2 regions of the Sphingomonas sp. CFBP 13603 genome follow, and region 1 is predicted to be linked to the other one. Evidence: riboswitches for the same ligand, from Rfam matches in the RefSeq annotation. Region 1 holds a riboswitch; the other holds the start of a gene.

Evidence for each region. Region 1 has a riboswitch for thiamine pyrophosphate ahead of IFR23_RS12300 (TonB-dependent receptor). Riboswitches for the same ligand answer to the same signal wherever they lie in the genome.
Region 2: linked by a shared signal. The riboswitch ahead of thiC (phosphomethylpyrimidine synthase ThiC) and the one ahead of IFR23_RS12300 (TonB-dependent receptor) in region 1 are both predicted to bind thiamine pyrophosphate.

What each region holds. Positions count from the first base shown of each region.
Region 1 is NZ_JADBIA010000007.1:69,854-77,446, forward strand. Features, by position in the region: gene IFR23_RS12295 (phosphotransferase) at 1-913, opposite strand, end outside; gene IFR23_RS12300 (TonB-dependent receptor) at 915-3,137, opposite strand; TPP riboswitch at 3,270-3,379, opposite strand; gene IFR23_RS12305 (glycoside hydrolase family 130 protein) at 3,427-4,542, opposite strand; gene IFR23_RS12310 (SDR family oxidoreductase) at 4,663-5,421, opposite strand; gene IFR23_RS12315 (alpha/beta fold hydrolase) at 5,477-6,358, opposite strand; gene IFR23_RS12320 (protein adenylyltransferase SelO) at 6,396-7,593, shown strand, end outside.
Region 2 is NZ_JADBIA010000011.1:143,010-150,602, reverse strand. Features, by position in the region: gene IFR23_RS16270 (sterol desaturase family protein) at 1-485, shown strand, start outside; gene IFR23_RS16265 (DUF2141 domain-containing protein) at 451-840, shown strand; gene IFR23_RS16260 (MipA/OmpV family protein) at 910-1,773, shown strand; gene IFR23_RS16255 (ferritin-like domain-containing protein) at 1,979-2,998, shown strand; gene IFR23_RS16250 (ferritin-like domain-containing protein) at 3,060-4,073, shown strand; gene IFR23_RS16245 (outer membrane protein) at 4,152-5,030, shown strand; TPP riboswitch at 5,440-5,550, shown strand; gene thiC (phosphomethylpyrimidine synthase ThiC) at 5,590-7,506, shown strand; gene IFR23_RS16235 (DUF3892 domain-containing protein) at 7,552-7,593, opposite strand, start outside.

The DNA of each region.
Region 1 (7,593 bases):
CATAGCCCGAAAGGATCGCGATCGCGGCCTCCGGGTCTGCGATCGCCGCGTCGTTCCCCTGCGCCAGCTTCAACCACTGTACCGCGGTCCGCTCGATCGCGGTGGCGATATCGTGGACGGCGCAAGTACGGTCGGCGAGACCGAAGTCGAACACCGTCCGCACGCTCCCGTTGCCCGCCCAGAGCAGGTTCGACGGATGCCAGTCGTTGTGAGTCCAGAGCGGCACCTGCGCCGCCAGCAGCGAGGGAAGCCCGTCGCCCAACGTTCCGAACAGTCTCGCAAGATCCCGCCGCCACGGCTGAGCCGCTAGGAACGCAGCGAGCGCCGGACGGGCGGCGACATAGGCTTCGGCCGCCGCGATCGGATCGGCTGCGGGCAGGATCGTAAAGCTCGCCACGAGCGGCTGCGGTCGACGCGCCGGAGCCGTGAAATCGCGTGCGGCCTCGTGCAGCGTCGCGAGGGCGACACCCGCGGCATGCGCGTGGGCGTGCGAGAAGAACGGCGTCCACGACAGGCTGTCACGGTACAGGTCCGCGCCGGGCGCCTCGCGAAAGAGTTCATAGGACCACTCACCGCGCGCAACGCCACTCCCGCCATCAGCGGTCGCCATCACTTCGGCCACGGAAACGCCCGCACCGGCGAGATGCGCGATGAATGCGTGCTCCTCGGCCAGGCCCTCGATCGAGCGGACACTCGCGTGATGACGTTTCAGCAAGAACGCGCCCTGCGTCGCGTGGACCAGCGTCGCGGCGGAGAATGGTCGCGGGGAATGCCAGTGCAGACCGGTCATCCGTCCTGCCGCCGGGAAGCGGGCGAGTAGCGCCTCGGCCTCGTCCGCGGTTATCGCGGGCCAGGTCGGCGCCTCCATCGCGGTGCCCATGCCGTGGACGAGATGCGCGGGCTGCGACGCCACCTCAGAACGCCCGCGAGATCGTCGCCATGACCGCCGCGCCGCTGCCGATGTAATAGGCGGGCGGTGCGCCGGCGATGACCGTGCCGTTACGGCCGATCGTGTCCTGCGCATTGGTGCTGACTGATTGCACACCGGCGAGGACGTGCGGATCGGTGACGTTGATCGCGTTGACGCGCAGGTCGGTGCGCTTGCCGTCGAGCCAATCGGCGAGGTGCATGCCGACTGACAGATCGAGAGTCGCATAGCCCTTGATGCGTTCGTCGTTCATGAAGCTCGCATATTGCCGGCCGATATATTTCGACGCGACGCTGCCGAAGAAACGCCCGTCGTCGTAGATCCCGCCGGCGCCGAACTGGACGGTCGGGCTGGACACCGCGTGCTTGCCCCTGGTCGGCAGGAAGTCCGCGCCGACCGGGAGGTCGTCGTCGATCCGGGCGCGCAGATATTCGCCGGAAAGATACAGGCTGACCCCGGCGATCGGGCGATAGTCGATCTCCGCATCGATGCCGTACGAGGTCTGGCCACCCGCGTTGAGCGTCGCGTTGACCTGCGCGCCGCCCTGGTCGAGCACGGTCGCGAGTTGGCGGTTGCGGAACTTGTAGTGGAAGCCGGTCACCGACGCGGAGAACTGCTCGCCGATGAAGCGATAGCCCACTTCCTGCGAGACCGAATATTCGTTTTTGAGCGCGTTGGTCCCCTGCACGACGACCGCGCCACCCGCATAGCTGTTGTAGAGCGTGAACTCGTTCGGCGTGCGGAAGTTGGTGGTGATGTTGGCGAACAGCTGCTGGCGATCGTCGATCCGGTAGTGGATCGCGGCGCGCGGCAACGCGGCGAAGCTGTCGTTGCGCACCTTTTCCTGCGGTCCGGGAAGGTAATTGCGGCCATTGCGGAGGACGTTGACGCCCTTGAACCCCGCGTCGATTGTCAGCCGCGGCTTCAGTGCGATGCTGTCAGCGAGGAAGAAGCCCTTCGTCACGGTGACGGTGCGCTGGTTCTCGTAGGCGAGCAGGCGGCCGTCGGCGGTGCGGATGGCCTTTGAACGATAGCCCCAGCGGTCGAACGGCTGCCCAGCGGCGTCGATCGAGGTGTACGACTGCGTGACGCGGTCGGTGCCGTAGTCGAACCAGAGTCCGGCGGTGAGCGTGTGTGCGGCGGTCTTGAAGGTCAGCTTGCTGACGTTGCCGGTCCGCATCTGGTCGCCGGTATAATTGCCGAGTACCGTCGCGACGCCATCGACTGCGCCGGGCAGCGCGATCGGCTGTGCCAGTTCCTCGGTGCCGAGGAAATTGCCTTCGGTGGTCAACTGCGTGCCGTAAGGCGAGTTGCCGTAGCCGAACTGGAGATAGGTGGTGCTGTCGAGCGCCAGCCGATCGGTCAGCACGAGATGCACCGGCGCGGAGGCGTAGAGGTTGCGGAACGGCGCGCGGTACAGCCGCCAGTAGTTGGTGTTCCCTGCCGTGTAGCGCTTGTCGTAGTTGAACCCGCGACCCTGCGCTTTCCACTCGGCGAGCGTCGGGCTCGGATAGCTCGACGAGTTCGCATCATTGTACGACAGCGCTAGGCTGGCGCGGTTGCCGGCGCCCCATTCGTTGAGAATCTTCGCGTCGATATGCTGGCGGGTGTCGAAACCGGCACCCCGCCAGTTGTCCGCGCGGGTGTTCGAATAGGACAGGAACGCCTTCAGCCCGGTATTGCCGATCGTCCCGCTATCGACGCGGAAGAACCCACGCCGCGCCGCGTAGCTGCCGAGCGACAGGTCGACGAGCGCGCCGAGACGCGCCTTCGGATCGTCCAGCGACAGCGACAAAAGCCCGCCCGCGCCGCCGAGCGTCGGTGAATCGATATCGACCGAGCCCTGCGCCAGCGTGATACGCTTGAGGTTCTCCGGGTCGGCGAACTGCGACGGATAGGCGTAATAATAGCCGATGTCGTTCTGCGGCGCGCCTTCCATCAGCACGCCGATCTCGTCCTGGCCGAGACCGCGCAACGTCAGACTGGAACTCGTCGACAGGCCGTACGGGTCGCTTGATGCGACGTTCGCGCCCGGCAGTAGCGTCACCAGCTGGAACGCGTTGAGCGTCGGCGCCTGCTTGACGATGAAGTCGGCGGAGATCGCACTTTGCGCGCGCGGCACCTTCTGGTCGAGCAGCAGACCGGCTGGGTCCTGCTTACCGACCACCCGGATCTCCGCGGGTTCGACCGGATCGGACGCTTGCGCCACGGCCGACGATGCGGCGAGGGTCGCAGACAGGGACAGTGCGACCCGCCCCAGAAGTCTGCGCTCGCGCCCAGCGGAAATCACACTCAAACCAGCACTGAAAAACGTCACGTCCACTCCAATCGGAGGGACGACGGGCCAGCCGCAGACCCTCCCTACGCCGGTATAAGCCGGATCAGGTTCAGCGGGTCATGGGCTGCTGCCCACCTCTCAGCCGCGCATGAGCGGCCCCCCGGGGATACGCGTCGCTTAGGCGGTCCGGGGGTGCGTGGAAAGCGCTATCGCGTGCGGTTCACGGGGCGGCGGCGAACACGGCCTTTGGGATATGCGTGATCCGGCACGCGAGGTCCGCCTCGCCGCTGGCAACGACGTAGAAGTCGCCGGCGTCGGCGATGCCCGTCGTGAAGACCACGTTGTCGAGGTACATGCTGTCCTTCAGCGGCTCGGTGAGCGCGGGGTTCGGTTCCAGCAATGCGGTGTGCTCGGTCGCGACGGTAATCGACGGGTCATCCTTGTCGAGGATCGACCAGTACGTCCGGTAGATGCCGACTACGCCAGATGGCTCGACACCGTGCCACAGCGTCAGCCAGCCGCGATCGGTCAGGATCGGGGGCGCGCCGCCGCCCATTCGCGCGGTCGAAACGGTGGCGGAATGCGGGCGGATGCCGGGCTTGTCGTGCGGCTTCCAATGGAGCGCATCGGGCGAGCGCGACAGGTTGATCGATGGTCCGCTGCGCCATTCGCTGCCCGGTGGGTAGGCGAAATACAGATCGCCGAGCGGCCGCGTCTGCGCCCAATACTGCCCGGCGATCAGTCCTTCGAAGATCAACATGTCCTTGTTCTGGTGATCGAGCACGATCCCTTCGAGCTGCCAGTCGAGCGCGTCGGCGGACGAATACAAGGTCGTCGAATGCCGCTCCGGGCTGACCGAACACGTGGTCATCAGATACCGATCCCCAACCTTCGAGATCCGCGCATCCTCCACACCGTAGCATTGGTACGACGTCCGCGGCGCGATCGCCCTGTCGTAATGCACTGCCACGACCGATCGCCCCTCGGCATCCAGTTCGACCGGCAGCAACCAAGACAACGACGTCAACGCCATCACCTTCCACCCGCCCCCAGGGATCAGGAACTTCCGCGGATCCTTCGTATCGACCATCGCCAGCGGCCAAGCGTCGAGCACGTACGCGCCATCTTCCCAGCGGATCGCATGGACGTTGCCATCCCTGATCGGCTTTTTCAGCGCTTCGGCGACCCGCACCATCAGCATCAGATTGCCGTTCGCCAGCCGCGTCATCCCCGGATTGAACGCGCCGAGCACATAAGTTTCGGCGCCGACCTTCCCCGCCAGCGGCGAGCGCGACAGGTCGATGTCGGCAGGGGTGAAGACGAGCTGGTCGAACATGCTATTCTCCTTGGTACGTATTCCATCTGTGCCCCCCGTTGAAAGCGGGGGTCCAGGGCCACGAACGCTGTCCTATGGTACCCTGAGCTCCCGCTTTCGCGGGAGAACTAGAAAGGGAGATTACTCCCCCTCGAGCGCCCGCGGGACGATGACGATCTGCTGGATCACGGTCCGCGTCGGCTGGGTGAGGAGGAACTCGACCCCCGCCGCGATATCTTCGCCGCGCAACATCTGTTCGGCCTCGATCATCTGGCGCTGCTTGTCGTCGGGTACGTCTGGGTATTGCATGTCGGACCCGACCTTGCCCGGCTCGACCAGCGACACGCGGATACCCTTGGGTCCCAGTTCGCGCCGAAGCGCTTCCGAGAAGCCCGCGATCCCCGACTTGATACCGGCATACACGGTCGAGCTCGGCCCGAGGATGTGCGCGCTCAGCGAGCCGATGATGACCATGTCACCGATCGGCGTCATCCGGTGCGCGGCGTGATGCGCACTGAGCAGATAGGCGGTGAAGTCCACCGCGATCGCGTAGCGCAGCGCGTCCTCGCTCATCTGCGTAAGGCCGCCCGCCGCGACCGCCGCGTTGATGACGGTGATGTCGAAGCCACCAAGATACGCTTCCCCGGCATCGAAGAACGCGCGGACCTTGTCGGGATCGGCGAGTTCGGTGACCATCCCGTCGCCCTCGCCGACTTCGCGGATGTGCGTCAGCGCATCGGCCAAATACCGTTCGTCGCGCCCGCAGACATAGACCTTGGCGCCGTTCGCCGCGAGCATCACTGCGATCGCACGGCCGATCCCGGTCGTGCCCCCGGTGATGATCGCGCGGCGACCTTTAAGAGGACGGGCATCGGTATGCAGGTCGGCGCGTTCGGTCATCAAATTTCCCGGCAGATCAGTGAAGTCCGCGCCTGACGCACGGTTCCCGCCGTCTCTAAGCGCGGATCGCCGCCCCCTCAAGCGCACGCACCAGCAACCGGTCGATCGGGTCCTGCAGCATCGTCTCGCTCAATGTCGGCGCGTGGCCGACACCCGGCACCGTCACCAGTTCCGCCTGATCGAGCGATGCCGCCATCCGCTCCGCCGTCGCCGCCGACAGCAGGTCCGATCGCCCCCCGCGCACGATCAGCGTCGGCACATCGCGCAGGGAGCCGAGCGCCTGCCACATGTCCGGCCCCGCCTCGTTTCCCGGCACGCGGAATGGCTCGGCGATCTTCAGATCGTAATCGAGCACGATCCGCCCCGAACTGTTGAGCCGGTACAGCCGCTTGGCCATCGCCAGCCAGTCCTCGATCTGCCAGTCGGGATAGACGTCCGCATTGTTTTCCGAAACGCAGCGCGCAGCGTGCATCCAGGTCGGGAAGACGCTCGCCTTGCCGACATAGCCGCGGATTCGCGACAGCCCCTGCGCGTCGATCTCTGGCCCCACGTCGTTGAGCAGCGCCGCCATCATCCGCCCGCGCGAAGGCCCCGCCATCAGCATCGTGACGATCCCACCCAGCGACGTCCCAAACGCGATATACCGGTCGATACCCTGATCGGTCAGCAATGCCTCGACGTCCTGCACGTACGTCAATGGCACATACGACATCGGGTCCTTCGCATACGCGCTCTCGCCGCGCCCACGAAAGTCCACCGCGATCAGGCGCCAGCGCCCCGCGAGCCTCGCCGCGAGCGCATCGAAATCGCGCGCATTACGCGTCAGCCCCGCCATGCAAATGATCGGCGGCTGGCCTTCCGCACCGCCCGGATAGTCCCTGGCGTGGAGTCTCAGCCCGTCGTTGGACCACCAATAGAGGTTTTCGTAAGCGGCCATGGTTGCGTCCTTCGGGTAGCGGCCACCATATCGCCGCATGCCTATCTCCCCGCAAGCCTATCGCCCCGAAGCAAAGCTCCTCGACCTCGGCGACGGCTTCTTCGATCCCGTCGCGCCTGCGGACTTCCCCGAGACGCGAACCCGCTTCCGCAACGATCGCGCCGCCGCGCAGATCGGAGTCGACACGCTCTCTGACGACGAATGGACACGCCATTTCGGCCGGTTCGAGCCGCTCCCCGGCACGCTCCCCCAGCCGTTCGCGCTCCGCTATCACGGCCACCAGTTCCGCAACTACAACCCGGATCTCGGCGACGGCCGCGGTTTCACCTTTGCGCAGATGCGGGATGGCCGAGGTCGGTTGATGGACCTCGGAACCAAGGGATCGGGCCAGACCCCGTGGAGCCGTGCAGGCGATGGTCGCCTCACCCTCAAGGGCGGGATGCGCGAAATCCTCGCGACCGAGATGCTGGAAGCGCTCAACGTGCCGACTTCGCGGACACTGTCGCTGATCGAGACCGGGGAGGAACTCCAGCGCGGTGACGAACCCAGCCCGACTCGCTCCGCGGTGCTGGTCCGCCTCAACCACAGCCATGTCCGCATCGGCAGCTTCCAGCGCCTCGCCTACAACCGCGACGAAGCGGCGTTACGCAAGCTCGTCGGCTACACGCTGCGCAACCTCTACGACGAGGACAGCGAGGATCCGGTCCGCCTGCTCGACCTCGTCGTCGGCCGCACCGCGCGCCTCGCCGCGCGCTACATGGCGGCGGGTTTCGTCCACGGCGTGCTCAATTCGGACAACATCAACGTCACCGGCGAGAGCTTCGACTATGGCCCGTGGCGGTTCGCCCCGACCTGGGACCCCGCCTTCACCGCCGCCTATTTCGACCACCAGGGACTGTACGCGTTCGGCCGCCAGCCCGAGGCGATCCACTGGGACATGATGCAACTCGCCGTCGCGCTTCGCCAGATCGCCGAGAGCGACCCGCTGGTCGCGGCGCTCGACCAGTTTGGCCCGCGCTACCAACCCGAAGTCACGCAGGCGATCCTCTGGCGCCTCGGCGTCCGCCCGCGCGATCCCGACACCGACCGCGACCTCGTCCAGGCCACCGAACGCGCACTTCGCACCTCGGGCGTCGGCATCGACCGCTTCTTTTTCGACGTGTTCGGGGGCGACTTGCCCGAAACCTATACCGACCCCTGGACCGAGGTCCGCGCCGCGCTCGCGTCGTACGAAC
Region 2 (7,593 bases), on a different contig from region 1:
ATCGCTGGATGCATTGGCCGCGGCCGTTCAAGCTCGCGCACGCGGTCCATCACGCCAGCCGCCCGCCGACGGCTTGGGCGGCGATGGCGTTCCACCCGATCGAGGCGATCACCGGCGCTGTGATAATTCCGCTACTGGTGCTCCTGATTCCGATCCATGTCGGCGCACTCGGTTTGGTCCTGACCATCATGACGGTTATGGGAGTGACCAATCACATGGGATGGGAGATATTCCCCAGGTTCATGTGGCGGGGAGCATTGGGGGGATGGCTGATAACGGCCAGCCACCATCAGCGACATCATGAACAATACGGATGCAATTATGGGCTATATTTCCGAGTCTGGGACCGGCTCTGCGGCACCGACCGAGGCCTTGGCGATTTCGCCAAATCGCATGCCAAGGCGCGCGCGAAAGCCGCGGCTGGTGGCGGCGGCCGCGATCGCGTGGGCGATGCTGGCAGCGACGGCGCCGGTCACGCGGCTTGACGTAGAGGTCGACAATCTCCGCTCGGCTAAGGGCATGATCCGGATCTGCCTGACCGCCGATCCCGACAATTTCCCCGCCTGCGTCGACGATGCCAACGCGCTGACGCGTTCGATCCCGGCCAGCGTCCACACCACCAGCTTCCCCGGCCTGCCGCAGCGCGGCTATGCGCTCGCGATCATCCACGACGAGAACAGCAACGCGAAGCTCGATACGATCGCGGGCATCCCGCGCGAGGGCTATGGCTTCTCGCGCAATGCCGCGGTGCGGTTCGGTCCGCCGCGCTTTTCCGCCGCCCGGTTCATGCTGGCGGGTGATGCCGAATTGCAACAGGTGAAAATGCGTTACATCTTCTGACCGATCGTGACGGACCGAAAACGGTTTTACCGCGTTTGGCCGTGGAACCTTTTTGTCCGGAGCATTTCCTTGCGCGCATTCACTCTCTTCACGTCTGCCGCAACCGCGGCGCTTGCCATCGCCACGCCGGCTTTTGCCCAGACCGATCCCAACCCGTCGCCGACGATCACCGACCCTCGCGACAACAACCGTATCACCATTGCGCTCGGTGCGGTGTCGATGCCCGATTACGAGGGTGCGGACAGCAATTCCTTCACTCCCGCCGGCGCCATCGTCGGCTCGGTGCGCGGGCATGACTTCTTCCTCCGCGGCACGCAGCTCTACTTCAACCTGATCCCGAACACGGGCGAAGTCGGCATCAACTACGAAGTCGGTGTCATCGGTGGCGTCCGTCGCGATCGCACCGGCGACATCGACAACCGCCAGGTCCGCGCACTCGGCAAGATCGATACCGCGTACGAGCTCGGCGGCTATGTCGGCATCGGCAAGACCGGCGTCATCACCAGCGACTACGACACGATCACCGCGCGCGTCGCGTACGTCCACGACGTGTCGGGCACCTACGACAGCTACGTCATCACCCCGCAGGTAAACTACACCACGCCGCTGTCGGTCCGTACGCTCGTCTCGCTCGGCGTGTCGGCGGATTATGCCGGCAAGGGCTTCGGTCGCACCTATGCGGCCGTGACGCCGATCGGCTCGCTGAACAGCGGCCTGCGCACCTACGACGTCAACGACAGCGGCTTCCGTCGCGCGAACGCCTCGCTGTTCGTCGTGCAGAGCCTGTCGGGCGATCTTCGCCACGGCTTCGGCGTCGGTGCCGGCGTGCTCTACGGTCGCATGCTCGGCAAGTACAAGAATACCCCGATCGTCGCCGATGTCGGCGATGCGGACCAGTGGCTCTATGCCCTTGGATTGACCTACACTTTCTGATCTGAATTATTTTTTCTGCAGGTCTTGAAACCCTGCATCCAAAAGCCGTCTGCAGTCGTTACTCGACGCGGACGGCTTTTTTTATGTCCGTAACAGAGCGGGTTACGAATGAGTTCCGGTAAACGGGACCGGTCGGAGACTGGAATGTTGCGCCATCGCCGCAGACGATTTCGACGTCCGAAACAACAAGGGGAGGACCCTGAATATGACCGAGAGCGTGCACCTGATCGAAGCCCTCGATGCCCGCGTGGAGCGGCGCAACGACCGACGTGATTTCTTCAAGAACGCGCTGGGCGCAGCCGCCATCACCGCCGCCGGTGCGACCGCGCTGTCGATGTCCAGCGCCGCCGCCGCGCAGTCGGTCAGCGAAGCCGACATCCTGAACTTCGCGCTCAACCTCGAATATCTCGAGGCGCAGTTCTACTCCTACGCCGCCTACGGCACCGGCCTCGACAACGCGCTGCTCACCGGCACCGGCCAGCAGGGCGCGGTTCGTGGTGGCCGTCGCGTCAACTTCACCGATCCGATCGTCGCACAATATGCGCGTGAGATCGCCCAGGACGAGATCGCGCACGTTCGCTTCCTGCGCACCGCGCTCGGCACCTCCGCCGTCTCGCAGCCGGTGATCGACGTCAGCGTCTCGCCGACCAGCGCCTTCTCGGTCGCCGCACAGGCTGCAGGGCTTGTCCCCGCCGGCACCGCGTTCGATCCCTATGCCACCGACGAGGCATTCCTGCTCGGCGCGTTCATCTTCGAAGACGTCGGCGTGACCGCGTACAAGGGCGCAGCGCGCTTCCTCAGCACGCCTGCGACGCTCGAGGCCGCTGCCGGCCTGCTCGCGGTCGAGGCGTATCACGCCGCGATCGTCCGCACGACGCTGTACGGCAAGGGTATCGACACCCCGTCGCTGCGCACGTCCGCCGATGCCATTTCGCGTGCGCGCGACAGCCTCGACGGCGGTGGTGCCAACACGACGATCTTCGGTGCGAACGATATCGATCAGGGCATCTCGTCGTACCAGGCAACGCCGATCAACCTCTCGGCTACGCAGGCGGCCGTCACCGTGTCGAACATCGTCCCGCTCGACGCGGACGGTGTCGCCTACAGCCGCTCGGCCAGCCAGGTGCTCAACATCGTGTACCTCAACGGCGGCGCCGCATCGGCAGGCGGTTTCTACCCGTCGGGCATGAACGGCAACATCAGGACGAGCGTGGCGGCAGGCTGATCCGCCAGCCCTACCCACAGCCCGACCTTACGCCTTCATCGATATTCAGGGGATTCACCCAATGACCGATATCAATACCAAGCTGGAAGTATTCGACGCGATCGCCAGCCGTCGCAACGAACGTCGTAGCTTCCTCCGCTTCGCCGGCGGTTCCGCGCTCGCCATCGGTGGCGCCTCGCTGCTGTCGGCATGCGGCAGCGACGACGAGGATCTGGCCCCGACGCCGACCCCCGGCCCGACGCCGACCCCGGCGCTGAACGACGCCGACGTGCTCAACTTCGCGCTCAACCTCGAATATCTCGAAGCGCAGTTCTACGCGTTCGCGGCATTCGGCGTCGGCCTCAATGCCAGCCTGCTGACCGGTACCGGTACGCAGGGCGCGGTCACCGGCGGCGCGCAGGTGCCGTTCCAGGATGCCGTGGTGCGTGAATATGCCCGCGAGATCGCGATCGACGAAGTCGCACACGTCGCGTTCCTGCGTCGCGCGCTCGGCAACGCCGCCGTCGCGCAGCCCGCGATCAACATCTCGGGCGGTACCGCAGCAGCCCCAGGCGCCTTCACCGCGGCGGCGCGTGCGGCCGGCGTCATCCCGGCAACCGGCGTGTTCAATCCCTATGCGGACGACAACAGCTTCCTGCTCGGTGCGTTCATCTTCGAGGACGTCGGCGTCTCGGCCTACAAGGGCGCAGCACCGCTGATCTCGAACCCGACCTATCTCGAGGCGGCAGCGGGCATCCTCGCGGCAGAGGCCTACCATGCCGGTCTCGTCCGCACGGTCCTCTACCGCAAGGGTCTCGACGTCCGGAACCCGACCCCGGCGCTGATCACCGGTGCGAACCAGATCAGCAACGCCCGCGACAGCCTCGATGGCGCAAGCGACATCGATCAGGGCATCACCGGTACCGATGCGACGGTCTCGAACATCGTGCCGACCGATGCCAACGGCCTCGCCTACAGCCGCTCGACCGGCCAGGTGCTCAACATCGTCTATCTCAACAGCGCAGCCGTCGCGATGGGCGGGTTCTTCCCGGCCGGCGTCAACGGCAACATCCGGACCAGCGCCGCGCGCGCATGAGGCCCATCGCCGATTGAACATGAAACCTTGGCCGCGGCGAATACAGGGATCGCCGCGGCCCTTGTTTGGGGAATGACCATGACCAACTTCACGAAGCTCACCATGCTCGCCGGCCTCGCCGCTGCGGGCATTTTTGCCGTTCCCGCCGCCGCGCAGGACATGACCACCGACGAAGACCGTAATCCGTTCTCGGGCGTCTATATCGGTGCGGCCGGCGGCTACGACGTCCAGCCCAACGACATCGGCTCGTCGATCCTGTTCGACCGCAACGGCGACGGCAATTTCAACGACAGCGTCAACACGATCCGCGGCGCCAACGCATTCTCGCCGGGCTTCTGCAACGGTTCCGCTCGCACTGCGGTGCCCGCCTATGGCTGCCGCAACGATGACGACGGCTGGTCGTATTACGGCCGCGCAGGCTTCGACGTGCAGCGCGGTCCGTTCGTGGTCGGCATCGTCGGCGAATTCGGCAAGTCCGAGATCACCGACAGCGTCGCCGCCTTCTCGACCACGCCCGCCAGCTACACGATGGCGCGCAAGCTGAAGTGGGAAGGATCGGCCCGCCTCCGCGCCGGTCTCGCCGCCAACAAGACCTTGTTCTACGCCACCGGCGGCGCCGGCTATGCCAAGATCGACAATCTGTTCTTCACCACCAACACCGCCAACGCGTTCGCAGCCACCGGCTCGGACAAGCGCTGGGGCTATGTCGGCGGCGGCGGCATCGAGCAGAAGCTGACCAAGAACATCTCGATCGGGATGGAATACACCTATCACCAGTACAAGGACGACGACGCCCGCGTCCTGGTCACCGCCGGCACCGCGCTCGCCGGCAGCCCGGTCCTCCTGGCGAACAACCCGTTCGTCCTCGCCCCCAACACCGCGGGCACCACCTTCCGCCGCAGCGACGAGAACTTCCGCTGGCACAGCCTCCGCGGCACGGTGAACTTCCGGTTCTAAGGCGAAGGGCGGCCTGCACCACCCTGGTGCAGGACTCGCCCAAGCCCGGCCAGCGCAGCAAAGCACGCCACAAGGCGTAGCTTTGCTACGACTGACGGCGCGCGGAGTAAGGAAAAGGCCGCTGCCCCAAACCGGGCAGCGGCCTTTTCTCGGTTCAGCAAGCGTGCGCTCGCCGTCAAAAAACCAACATCCACATTGCCACCACCCCGGCGAAGGCCGGGGCCCAGTTGGAAGGGCGGATATAACGAAGCACCGCCGATCGTTACCGCCGTCCCCCAACTGGACCCCGGCCTCCGCCGGGGTGGTGAACCTTCGATCGGCAGGATGCCCAGCCGAAGCCCATGCACTTTCCCCGCACACCCCAAGCCCCCAAATTCCCCATTGCACCCCACCCCAAGCCCCCTATGCTTACCCCACCCCGGGGGAGCGCTTTATCCGCGCTTGAGAGGAAGGCAGGAGCCTTCGACCCGCTGAACCTGATCCGGTTGATACCGGCGGAGGGAGGGAGCGGTCGCCACAGAACCGCAATCCTTGCTCCGAGACCCGTAGGAGCAAGCGCATGGCCATCGATACGCAATCCAAGACCGCAGACATCGGCGTTACCACCGGCCCGATCCGAGGCTCCCGGAAAATCCACGTAGCGGTCCCGACCAGCCCAGACGTCCGCGTCGCCATGCGCGAGATCGTCCTGGACCCAAGCTGCAGCGAGCCCCCCCTGCGCGTCTACGACACCAGCGGCCCCTACACGGACCCCCGCGCGCAAATCGACATCAACGCCGGCCTCCCCCAACTCCGCCGCGCCTGGATCGAAGCCAGAGGCGACGTGGAATCCTACGAAGCCCGAGAACTCCGCCCCGAAGACAACGGCCAGCTAGGCCCCGACCGTTCGGGCGGAGTCCCCCAGTTCCCCGCCACCATCAAACGCCCCCTCCGCGCGCGCGCCGGCGCCAACGTAAGCCAGATGCACTACGCCCGCCGCGGCATCATCACCCCGGAAATGGAATACGTCGCCACCCGAGAAAACCTCGGCCGCGCCATGCTGAAAGACTACAAGCGAGACGGCGAAAGCTTCGGCGCAAGCATCCCCGACTTCGTAACCCCCGAATTCGTCCGCGACGAGATCGCCCGCGGCCGCGCGATCATCCCCAACAACATCAACCACCCCGAATCCGAACCGATGGCGATCGGCCGCAACTTCCTCGTCAAGATCAACGCCAACATCGGCAACTCCGCGGTCGCCAGCAACGTCGCCGCCGAAGTCGACAAGCTCGTCTGGTCGATCCGCTGGGGCGCCGACACGGTGATGGACCTCAGCACCGGCCGCAACATCCACGACACCCGCGAATGGATCCTGCGCAACTCGCCCGTCCCGATCGGCACCGTCCCCATCTACCAGGCGCTCGAAAAGGTCGGCGGCGTCGCCGAGGATCTCACCTGGGAGATCTTCCGCGACACGCTCATCGAGCAGGCCGAACAGGGCGTCGATTACTTCACGATCCACGCCGGCGTGCGCCTCGCCTACATCCCGATGACCGCGAAACGCGTCACCGGCATCGTCTCGCGCGGCGGCTCGATCATGGCGAAATGGTGCCTCAGCCACCACAAGGAAAGCTTCCTCTACGAGCGCTTCGACGAGATCACCGAGATCATGAAGGCGTACGACATCGCCTACAGCCTCGGCGACGGCCTGCGCCCCGGCAGCATCGCCGACGCCAACGACGAAGCGCAGTTCAGCGAACTCTACACGCTAGGCGAACTCACCCACCGCGCGTGGAAGAGCGACGTCCAGGTCATGATCGAAGGCCCCGGCCACGTGCCGATGCACAAGATCAAGGAGAACATGGACAAGCAACTCGAAGTCTGCGGCGAAGCACCCTTCTACACGCTAGGGCCACTCACCACCGACATAGCCCCCGGCTACGACCACATCACCAGCGGCATCGGCGCCGCGATGATCGGCTGGTACGGCACCGCGATGCTCTGCTACGTCACGCCGAAGGAGCATCTAGGCCTCCCCGACCGCGACGACGTGAAAGTCGGCGTCGTAACCTACAAACTAGCCGCCCACGCCGCCGACCTGGCGAAGGGCCACCCCGCCGCCCAGATGCGCGACGACGCGCTCAGCCGCGCAAGGTTCGAATTCCGCTGGAGAGACCAGTTCAACCTCTCCCTCGACCCCGACACCGCCGAACAATACCACGACCAGACGCTCCCAGCCGAAGGCGCCAAGACCGCCCATTTCTGCAGCATGTGCGGCCCAAAATTCTGCTCGATGAAGATAACGCAAGAGGTGCGGGATTTTGCGGCAAAGCAGAACGCGCCGGCGGATACGTTCCTAGCCGCAGACGTCGACCAGACCGACACGGACCGAGCGATTTTCGCAAAGGGCAGCCATGCCGATGCGGAAAGAGGCATGGCCGACATGAGCGAAAAATTCCGTGAAAAAGGAAGCGAGATCTACCTGCCAGCGGAGTAAGCAAATGGACCGGTAATCAAAAGTCGATTATCGGTCCATCTTGCCTCAGGGACATTCAGGTAAGCTTAGTAAGTTATTCGGTTGCTC